4 regions of the Pantoea sp. X-Soil-OKNW-556 genome follow, and region 3 is predicted to be linked to each of the others. Evidence: riboswitches for the same ligand, from Rfam matches in the RefSeq annotation. Region 3 holds a riboswitch; each other region holds the start of a gene.

Region 1 (2,199 bases), on a different replicon from region 3:
GGCGGCCGTCAGCACCGGGCGACCGTTAAGCTGAATATTCATGAAGTTGTTCCGAAGTTAAACGCTGCATCAGTTGTTCCGCCATCAGCGGAGCCAGCAGGAAGCCGTGGCGGTACATCCCGTTAAGGTAAAATGTCCCGTTTTGATAGTGAATTTCCGGCAGATTTGCCGGATACGCCGGACGCAAACCGCTGGCGCTTTCGACAATACGCGCTTCGGCCAACGCCGGGTGGATGGCCCAGGCCGCGCTCAGCAACTCCATCATGGCACGGGCGCTGATCGGGCTGGCATCATGGCTTTCGACCATAGTTGCACCGAGCATAAAATGGCCGCCGCGACGCGGCACCAGATAGCAGGGAAAGCGCGGATGCAGCAGACGAATCGGGCGTGAGAAGCGCACCTCATCGCTGTGTAAAATCAACATCTCGCCACGCACCGCCCGCAGGCCTGGCAACGCTGTTGCCGCATGGATGCCCCGGCAGTCAATCACCTGCCCCGACGGCTTCCCGTGGTGAAAAGCCACCCCACGTTGCTGCAACTTTTCACGCATTTCATTCAGTGCCAGGCGAGGATCGAGATGCCCCTCCTGCGCAAAAAACAGACCACGGGCAAAGCGCCCGGCGAGGGCTGGCTCCACGTCTGCCGGATCAATCCATTGATGTTGTTCGGTCATGCGGGCAAAGCGGTTCAGTTCCTGGCTGTCGCGTGGTGGTGCCACCACCAGCGTGCCCTGATGTTCAACGCAACTGACGCGTTGTTGCCACCAGGCTGCGGAGTGCTGCCCCAGCTCAATGACGGCGCGTGGTGCGCTTTCTGCTTCACACCAGGGTGCGAGCATACCCCCGGCAAACCAGGAGGCGGGCTGACGCGTGTCATCACTAATCACTTCAAGCTGTTCACCGCGTTCGACGAGTAAGGTCGCCACACACAGGCCCGCAACACCGCCACCGAGTACAGACCAGCGGCTCATAGCGGGTATTCCGTAATACAAAGGGGAGAATTCACATCGGCCTCTCAGTTTTCGCACTGAGACCCGGGATACAGGAGGAGGGAAATGACACGCGCAACGGAAAAACGTCCCGATGTCAGACAGCCGAAATGACAGGCTGTCAGTCTTCCTACGCCAGTATCAACTGGGTCAGGTTCAAAGGGTCGCTAAGCCGCGCAGTGCGCTTTTAGCCTCTCAGTCTCTTGAGCGAGACTCCCCCGACGCGTCTATTTGTATTGCAGCCGCCAGGCTACGTCAAGTGTAAGCCCGGCAACAAAGCCTAACCTTTAAAAATTCCCTGTTTCAGGTTCATCCATTTTTCTCCATGATTTGCGCGTATTCTCGTCCCCTCATCCTGAAATCCGGCAGGTAAATTATGTGTGCTGATTCAATCATTTCAGCCATTCTGGTGTGTATATTCGGCGTGATCATTTTGTGGGTGGTGTTCTGCCCCTGAGCCGTCAGGCAAAATAAGAGTAGCGATGCCAGGTGAGCAGCGGAATTTTGCTGTCACTGAACGACTGACCGCTGCCCGGCTGTTGCAACAGGGCGAGGCACAGATCGATCTCCCGACGAATATCATGGCCGAGCACCAAATCCAGGGTGCCGTTCTCCAGCAGCAGTCGGCTCGCTTCACTCAATTCATGGCCGATAAATATCACCTGATCCTGTACGCCAAAATCGGTTAACGCGCGCGCCACCCCTTCGTTACCGCCTGCGGTGTTGTAGATCCCTGCCAACGGGTTCCCCCGCTCCAGCCATTTTTTTACGCTGAGATACGCGGTTTCCGCTTCGTCGTTAATGTTGACGCGATCACGAATGGTTAACCAGGGGAATGCCTCGCGCAACACGCGGCGAAAGCCAATCTCACGCTCCTCCTGGGTACGATAGGTCGAACTACAAATCAGCAGAATATTGCCCGATTGCTGTGCGGGCAGCATACGGCCCATAAACCAGCCCGCAGTGGCTCCGGCAGCGACCTGATCGATACCCACATAGGCGCTGCGCCGCGAATTGGGCAGATCGCTGGTCAGACAAATGACCGGGACCCCATCATCAATCGCCGCTTTAACCGCACGATTTATTTTTACCTCATCGCGACACACCAGGATGATGCCGCTACTGGTGGCGGCTCGCCGGGTAATCAGTTGGCTGAAGCGTTCGGCATTGAATTGCACGTTCGGCACGCTATCGAGGCTGAAATGGAGCTG
Region 2 (2,199 bases), 2.2 Mb from region 3:
CACACTGCGGCCAAGCAGCGCCGCGGCTTCTGGCAAATTCGGCGTAATCAACGATACCTGTGGTAACAACAACTCACGCAGGCTGGCGATGGCATCCGGTGATAACAACGCATCGCCACTTTTGGCAATCATAACGGTGTCCAGCACCACGAACGGCAGGCTGGCACGCTTCAGCTTGTCAGCGACAATTTCCACCACCGCCGTTTCCGCCAGCATGCCAATTTTTGCCGTGTCGATACGCACATCATCGAGCACCGAATCCAGCTGCGCTCCGACAAAATCTGGTTCGATACGATAGACCGACTGCACACCACGGGTATTCTGGGCCACCAGCGCGGTAATGACGCTGGTGCCATAGGCACCCAGCGCGGAGAAGGCTTTGAGATCGGCCTGAATTCCAGCACCACCGCTGGGGTCAGTACCGGCAATAGTCAATGCGTTAATACGTTTCATGGCGTCACCTCCAGTGTCCACAGCGCATCCAAAAAGGCAGCAACAAAGCTGCCCGGCCCCTGGACCTGACGTGCCGCCCGTTCACCGGCCAGTGACATGACCCGACAAGCTGCCGCCACATGTTGCAGACGTTCACCCGGCAGGCTGGCAAAAGCCGCCACCACTGCCGACAGTGCACAACCTGTCCCCACTACGCGTGTCATCAGTGGGCTGCCGCCCGGGATGGCAAAGGTATGCTGACCATCGGTAACGTAATCCACTTCGCCGGTTACCGCCACGATGCTGCGGTAATCGTGCGCCAACTGTTGAGCAGCGCTGAGTGCGGCGTCAGCCTGATGCATGCTGTCCACGCCACGCCCGCCCGCCGCCTGGTTCGCCAGGGCAAGGATTTCCGAGGCGTTGCCACGGATGGCTGCCGGTTGCTGGGTCAATAGCTGCTGACAAAATTCGGTGCGAAAGGTTAACGCGCCCACTGCGACCGGGTCGAGCGTCCAGGGTGTGCCGGCACGGTTTGCCGCCTCTACCGCAGCCTGCATGGCGATGCTGCGATCGCGCGTCAACGTACCCACGTTAATGAGCAGAGCATCGGCATAACCGCTGAACTGTGCGGCCTCATCAGCGTCGATCACCATGGCAGGTGAGGCACGCAGTGCCAACAGGACATTAGCGGTAAAGGTCTGTACCACATCATTGGTCATGCAATGTACCAGCGAAGCATGTTGTTGCAGTAACTGAAGCGAGTGCGCGAGTTGCGCGGAGGAAAGAAGGTCAGGTTGTTTCATAAAGCTCCCAACCGGCGATCAAGAAGGCGAATGCGGTCAGGCATCTGACTTCCCTACGCTGGCATTATCCAGATCAGGTGGTACGGGTATTTCTCAGCCTTCACAAGGAAGGGCACCCCGAGTCATTTATATGACTGGCAGATTAGGGCAAGTGACTTGCTGACGCAAGCCCGCCCTGCTCAATATACCGCTGGGCTTTTTCCCCATACGTTGCGTAGCGGCGCGATTTATCGCGTAAAACTTCAAGTTCGCGTGATAAATCGCAGCACTACGATTGAAAACAAATACACATTGCGCATGTGGTCGTTGCTTGTAAAATGACCACCGAGATTATTCCCACAACAAGATGAAGGATTTATGGCAAAAGGAATTGTGCTTTGTCAGGGAGACAGGACGTCATGCGGCGGCAAAATCACCGCAGGCGCAAGAAGGCAATCCTGTTACCTGTGGGAAAGATGGTAAGACCTACAAGATTATCGGAGGCATACCTTTTTACACCAGCGGCCCCGATAAAAAACGTATTGCCGGATCGCTTGATAGCCACAGTTCATGTCCTTGCAAGGCTAAAATCACACCGTCTAACGCTTATCCTGGCTATGTGAAAGAAGACCCCCCTGTCTCGCGAGAGACTGGTTTAGCGGCTTAGGCTCCAGCCGCATTAATGCCAAAATTTCAGTCAGAACCAGAACAACATGCAATTCACTCAATTAATGAAATCGATGAGGCTTGCTCAATTGGCCGGGAAGATGAATGTTCTAAGAAAAAATACACCGAGATTGGTCGCTTCTCTGGAGGACTTGCTGGTGGTTATATTGGAATACGCTTCAGATAAAGGCGAATACCTTGGTGAACTTTTCTATAATTCGGTAGGTAAATGACATGAACGTTGTATCTGCTATTTTATTTTCGTTATTTCTCGCCTCTACAATCACAACATATGGATATTCCGCGTTAAAAACCGAAA
Region 3 (2,199 bases):
AGCCGATTGGCACCGGCCCCTACAGCGTGGTGCGCAACCAGCAAAGCCAACTTAAAATTGCCGCTTTTGATGACTACTTCGGCTACCGCGCGTTGATTGATGATGTCTCAATCTGGGTATTACCGGAAATCAGCGACGAACTGGTGTATGCCGGAGTGAAGTTGCAGGGCGAAACCGCCGATGAAAAATCGGAGGAGAGCCGCCTGGAAGAGGGTTGCTATTTTCTGCTGTATGACCAACGTTCAGAGCAGGGACGCGATGCCCATTTCCGCCGCTGGGTCAGCTATCTGTTTAACCCTATCGCCCTGCTGAACAACGCCGGGGTAGGGTATCAACGCTACTGGTTCCCGGCCTATGGCTTGATTCCTCGCTGGCACCACCGCCGCGACTTAACCCCAGTCAGCAAACCACAGCATCTCACCCAACTGACCATCAGCTGGTACAGCCATCATGTTGAGCATGAAGGGATCGCCAATGCGCTGCGCCCACTGCTGGCGCAGCAGGGCGTAGAGTTAATCACCCGTGAACTGAGTTACGAAGCATGGTTTAACGGTGAAGGCGAAAGCGATATCTGGCTTGGCAGTGTCAACTTCACCCTGCCGCTGGATTACTCGCTGTTCGCTCAATTGTATGAGCTGCCGCTGATGCAGCAATGCATCCCAATAGACTGGCAAAGCGCGGCTGAACGCTGGCGCGAAAAAACGCTACCGCTGGCGGAATGGAGCAAGCAACTGGTGGACAGTGACTACCTGCATCCGCTGTTTCATCACTGGTTGCTGCTGGAAGGCCAGCGCAGTATGCGTGGTGTGCGCATGAATACCCTTGGCTGGTTTGACTTTAAATCCGCCTGGTTTGCCCCGCCGGAGCTGTGAACCTTTCGCCCTGAGCCGGAAATGACTAGAATGAGCCGTTCTCAACGGGGTGCCCTGCATTACAGGGGCTGAGAGAGACCCGTCGAACCTGATCCGGTTAATACCGGCGTAGGGATTTGAGATGCCTCACTGCTCAGATCCTTTGCGACTCAACCTTATCTTCTCCTCAAGGAGCGCAAAGTGTTTAAAAAAGTTCTGCCCGTGCTGCTGCTGATTTCTGCCCCAGCGCTGGCTGCCAAACCGGTACTGACCGTCTACACCTACGATTCATTCTCTGCCGATTGGGGACCCGGTCCGGCAGTAAAAAAAGCCTTTGAAGCCCAGTGCGGCTGTGAGCTGAAATATGTCGCGCTCGAAGATGGCGTGTCGCTGCTCAATCGTGTCCGTATGGAAGGCAAAAACAGCAAAGCGGATATCGTGCTGGGCCTCGATAACAATCTGGTGCAGGCGGCAGAAAAAACCGGCCTGTTTGCCAAAAGCCAGGTGGATACCGGCGCACTCCAACTGCCAGATGGCTGGCACAACGACACCTTTATCCCGTTCGACTATGGCTACTTCGCCTTTGTCTATGACAAAAACAAACTGAAGAACCCGCCCAAAAGTCTGAAAGAGTTGGTAGAAAGCCCTGAAAAATGGCGCGTGATCTATGAAGATCCACGTACCAGCACCCCCGGACTTGGCCTGCTGCTGTGGATGCAAAAGGTGTATGGCGACAAAGCGCCGGAAGCCTGGCAAAAACTGGCGCAAAAAACCGTCACCGTCACCAAAGGCTGGAGTGAAGCTTATGGCCTGTTCCTGAAAGGTGAAGGCGATCTGGTGCTGAGTTACACCACCTCCCCGGCTTATCACATCATTGAAGAGAAGAAAGAAAACTACGCGGCAGCGCCGTTCAGCGAAGGCCATTACATGCAGGTTGAAGTGGCGGCACAGCTCGCCAGCAGCAAACAACCAAAACTGGCGCAGCAATTTATGCAGTTTATGGTATCCCCGGCCTTCCAGCAGACCATCCCGACCGGCAACTGGATGTATCCGGTGATTAAAAGCGAGTTGCCTGCCGGTTATCAGACGCTAAACGTACCGCAAACGGCGCTGCAATATAGCCCGACTGAGGTTGCCGACCATCGCGCCGACTGGATAAGTGCATGGCAACGCGCCGTCAGCCGTTAATTCCCGGCTGGCTGCTGCCCGGCAGTTTCACCGCGCTCTTGTTATGCGCGGTGGCGCTGCTGGCGTTTGGTGCGCTGTTGATGTCAGCCCCCATCGGTGACTGGCGTGGCCTGCTCACCGATGACTATCTGCATCACGTACTGGCTTTCTCCTTCTGGCA
Region 4 (2,199 bases), 510 kb from region 3:
AGCTCGGCAAACTGCGCTTCATCGTTGGCATCCTGAATCGAACCCGGACGCAGTCCATCACCCAGCGACAGAGCAACATCATAGGCAGCACAGATTTCGCAAATCTCACGGAAGTGCAGATACAGGAAACTCTCCTGATGGTGCGACAAACACCACTTCGCCATGATTGAACCGCCACGCGAAACGATGCCGGTCAGACGTTTCGCCGTCATCGGCACATAACGCAGCAGCACGCCGGCGTGGATGGTGAAGTAGTCAACGCCTTGTTCGGCTTGCTCCAGCAAGGTGTCGCGGAAGATTTCCCAATTCAGATCTTCCGCGATGCCGTTTACCTTCTCCAGCGCCTGATAAATCGGTACGGTGCCAATCGGCACCGGGCTGTTACGCAAAATCCACTCGCGTGTTTCATGGATATAACGGCCGGTCGAGAGATCCATCACCGTGTCAGCCCCCCAGCGTGTCGACCACACCAGTTTCTCCACTTCCTCTTCAATTGAGGAGCTGACCGCCGAGTTGCCGATGTTGGCATTCACTTTGACCAGAAAATTGCGGCCAATGATCATCGGCTCAGATTCAGGGTGGTTAATGTTGGATGGGATGATGGCTCGCCCTGCGGCGACTTCCTGACGCACGAACTCGGCGGTGATATTTTCCGGCAGATGCGCACCAAAGCTATGGCCAGGATGTTGTTGTAGCAACACTTCGCCACGGATGCGCTCGCGCCCCATGTTTTCACGAAGTGCAATAAACTCCATTTCCGGGGTAATGACGCCCTGACGCGCATAATGCAACTGGGTAACACGGCGGCCTGCTTTGGCACGTCGCGGTTGGGGCAGATGTTCAAAACGCAGGTGATCCAGCCCCTCATCTGCCAGGCGTTGCTGTGTATAGCTGGAGCTGAGCTGGTCGATGGTTTCACTGTCGCCGCGTTCCGCGATCCAGTTGGCGCGCAGTTTGCTCAACCCCCGATGAACATCAATCGATGCATGCGGATCGCCGTAAGCCCCGGCCGTGTCATATATCGGCACCGGTTCGTTGGCTTCGTATTGCGGATTATCTTTACTGCCGCCGGTCAGGGTCGGGCTGAGCTGAATCTCACGCATCGGCACACGAATATCATCACGACTGCCGGTGATCCAGATACGTTTAGAATTGGGGAAGGCAGTGCCCTGGAGGGAATCAATAAATTCCTGCGCCTGGGCGCGTTGTTCACGACGAGAAGTTTTTACAACAGACATAGCAAGTTTCCTGTAAATGATGGAAGTTGCTTGTCCGGAGTCCGGAAGGAGTAACAGAAACGGCGCGCGCACCGGCTGTGATATTTACTCTTGTTCCCTTCGCAGGTACTAACCTGATCAGGTTCCGCGGATCCCGAATTAACGGTCTCAGCCCAAAATGGGCACTCCGACAAGAAAATATTTACGGTGTTAAACCGTAAAATAAAAAAGCCCTCGTAGCATAGAAGGGCTTTTTACGAATAACAAGTCTTTTACAAATGCGGGCGGCTAAGCAGGGCGGGCGATGATGCTTTCATTCGCTACCGGCGTATGCGCCAGCTGATTGTCCCATGCCAGATGCACCAGCTTATCTTCCAGCGTAAAACGCGACTCCAGCACTTCACCCACTTCAGACAGCGCCTGCTGGAAGGTGACGCAGTTGTCATCGGTGATGGCCTGTTGAAGATGGCCGTCATACAGTTGCATCATTCGTTCGGTATTGGCTTCCAGTGACGGGTAGATTTGCGCGGCGGCGATCATCGGGCTGTCACCTTGCATCTCACTGATAATATGTTCATAAATGCTGAAATGGCCGGCGGAGAGATAATCCACCAGGTTATGACAAAAGGCATCCAGCGCCTGTTCGTCCAGGGCACTCAACGCATCTTTTTTGGGCTTCATGCCAACCAACTGGTAGTAAGTCACAAGTAGCTGACGACGCGCGTGTAGCCATGAATCGACCAATTCGTTACCGCGGCCTACACGCTCGGTCAGGTCATCTAACTGAGTAAGCATACAAGGCTCCATGTGGGTTATAGTGGTTCATTCTGCGAATAGACGCTAAGGATGACGATTTAAATGCAACGTGAGATCTCAAGCGTAGACGCTGGCTGGTGGATTGTCAGCCATGAACAAAAACTTTGGCTGCCACAGGGTGAGCTGCCGCACGGGACGGCGGAACAATTCGATCTGGCGGGCAGCA

Evidence for each region. A riboswitch is a leader RNA that binds a small molecule or an ion and turns the genes downstream of it on or off. The one in region 3 is predicted to bind thiamine pyrophosphate.
Region 1: linked by a shared signal. The riboswitch ahead of AC6I8T_RS23005 (FAD-dependent oxidoreductase) and the one ahead of thiB (thiamine ABC transporter substrate binding subunit) in region 3 are both predicted to bind thiamine pyrophosphate.
Region 2: linked by a shared signal. The riboswitch ahead of thiM (hydroxyethylthiazole kinase) and the one ahead of thiB (thiamine ABC transporter substrate binding subunit) in region 3 are both predicted to bind thiamine pyrophosphate.
Region 4: linked by a shared signal. The riboswitch ahead of thiC (phosphomethylpyrimidine synthase ThiC) and the one ahead of thiB (thiamine ABC transporter substrate binding subunit) in region 3 are both predicted to bind thiamine pyrophosphate.

Annotation. Positions count from the first base shown of each region.
Region 1 covers NZ_AP035991.1:503,812-506,010, forward strand. Annotated here, with positions in the region: gene thiS (sulfur carrier protein ThiS) at 1-42, opposite strand, end outside; gene AC6I8T_RS23005 (FAD-dependent oxidoreductase) at 26-970, opposite strand; TPP riboswitch at 1,099-1,218, opposite strand; gene AC6I8T_RS23010 (LacI family DNA-binding transcriptional regulator) at 1,450-2,199, opposite strand, start outside.
Region 2 covers NZ_AP035990.1:2,980,094-2,982,292, forward strand. Annotated here, with positions in the region: gene thiD (bifunctional hydroxymethylpyrimidine kinase/phosphomethylpyrimidine kinase) at 1-453, opposite strand, end outside; gene thiM (hydroxyethylthiazole kinase) at 450-1,235, opposite strand; TPP riboswitch at 1,269-1,365, opposite strand; gene AC6I8T_RS13985 (hypothetical protein) at 1,897-2,067, shown strand.
Region 3 covers NZ_AP035990.1:786,204-788,402, reverse strand. Annotated here, with positions in the region: gene sgrR (HTH-type transcriptional regulator SgrR) at 1-872, shown strand, start outside; TPP riboswitch at 908-1,005, shown strand; gene thiB (thiamine ABC transporter substrate binding subunit) at 1,053-2,039, shown strand; gene thiP (thiamine/thiamine pyrophosphate ABC transporter permease ThiP) at 2,015-2,199, shown strand, end outside.
Region 4 covers NZ_AP035990.1:280,549-282,747, forward strand. Annotated here, with positions in the region: gene thiC (phosphomethylpyrimidine synthase ThiC) at 1-1,238, opposite strand, end outside; TPP riboswitch at 1,316-1,417, opposite strand; gene AC6I8T_RS01250 (Rsd/AlgQ family anti-sigma factor) at 1,506-2,012, opposite strand; gene nudC (NAD(+) diphosphatase) at 2,076-2,199, shown strand, end outside.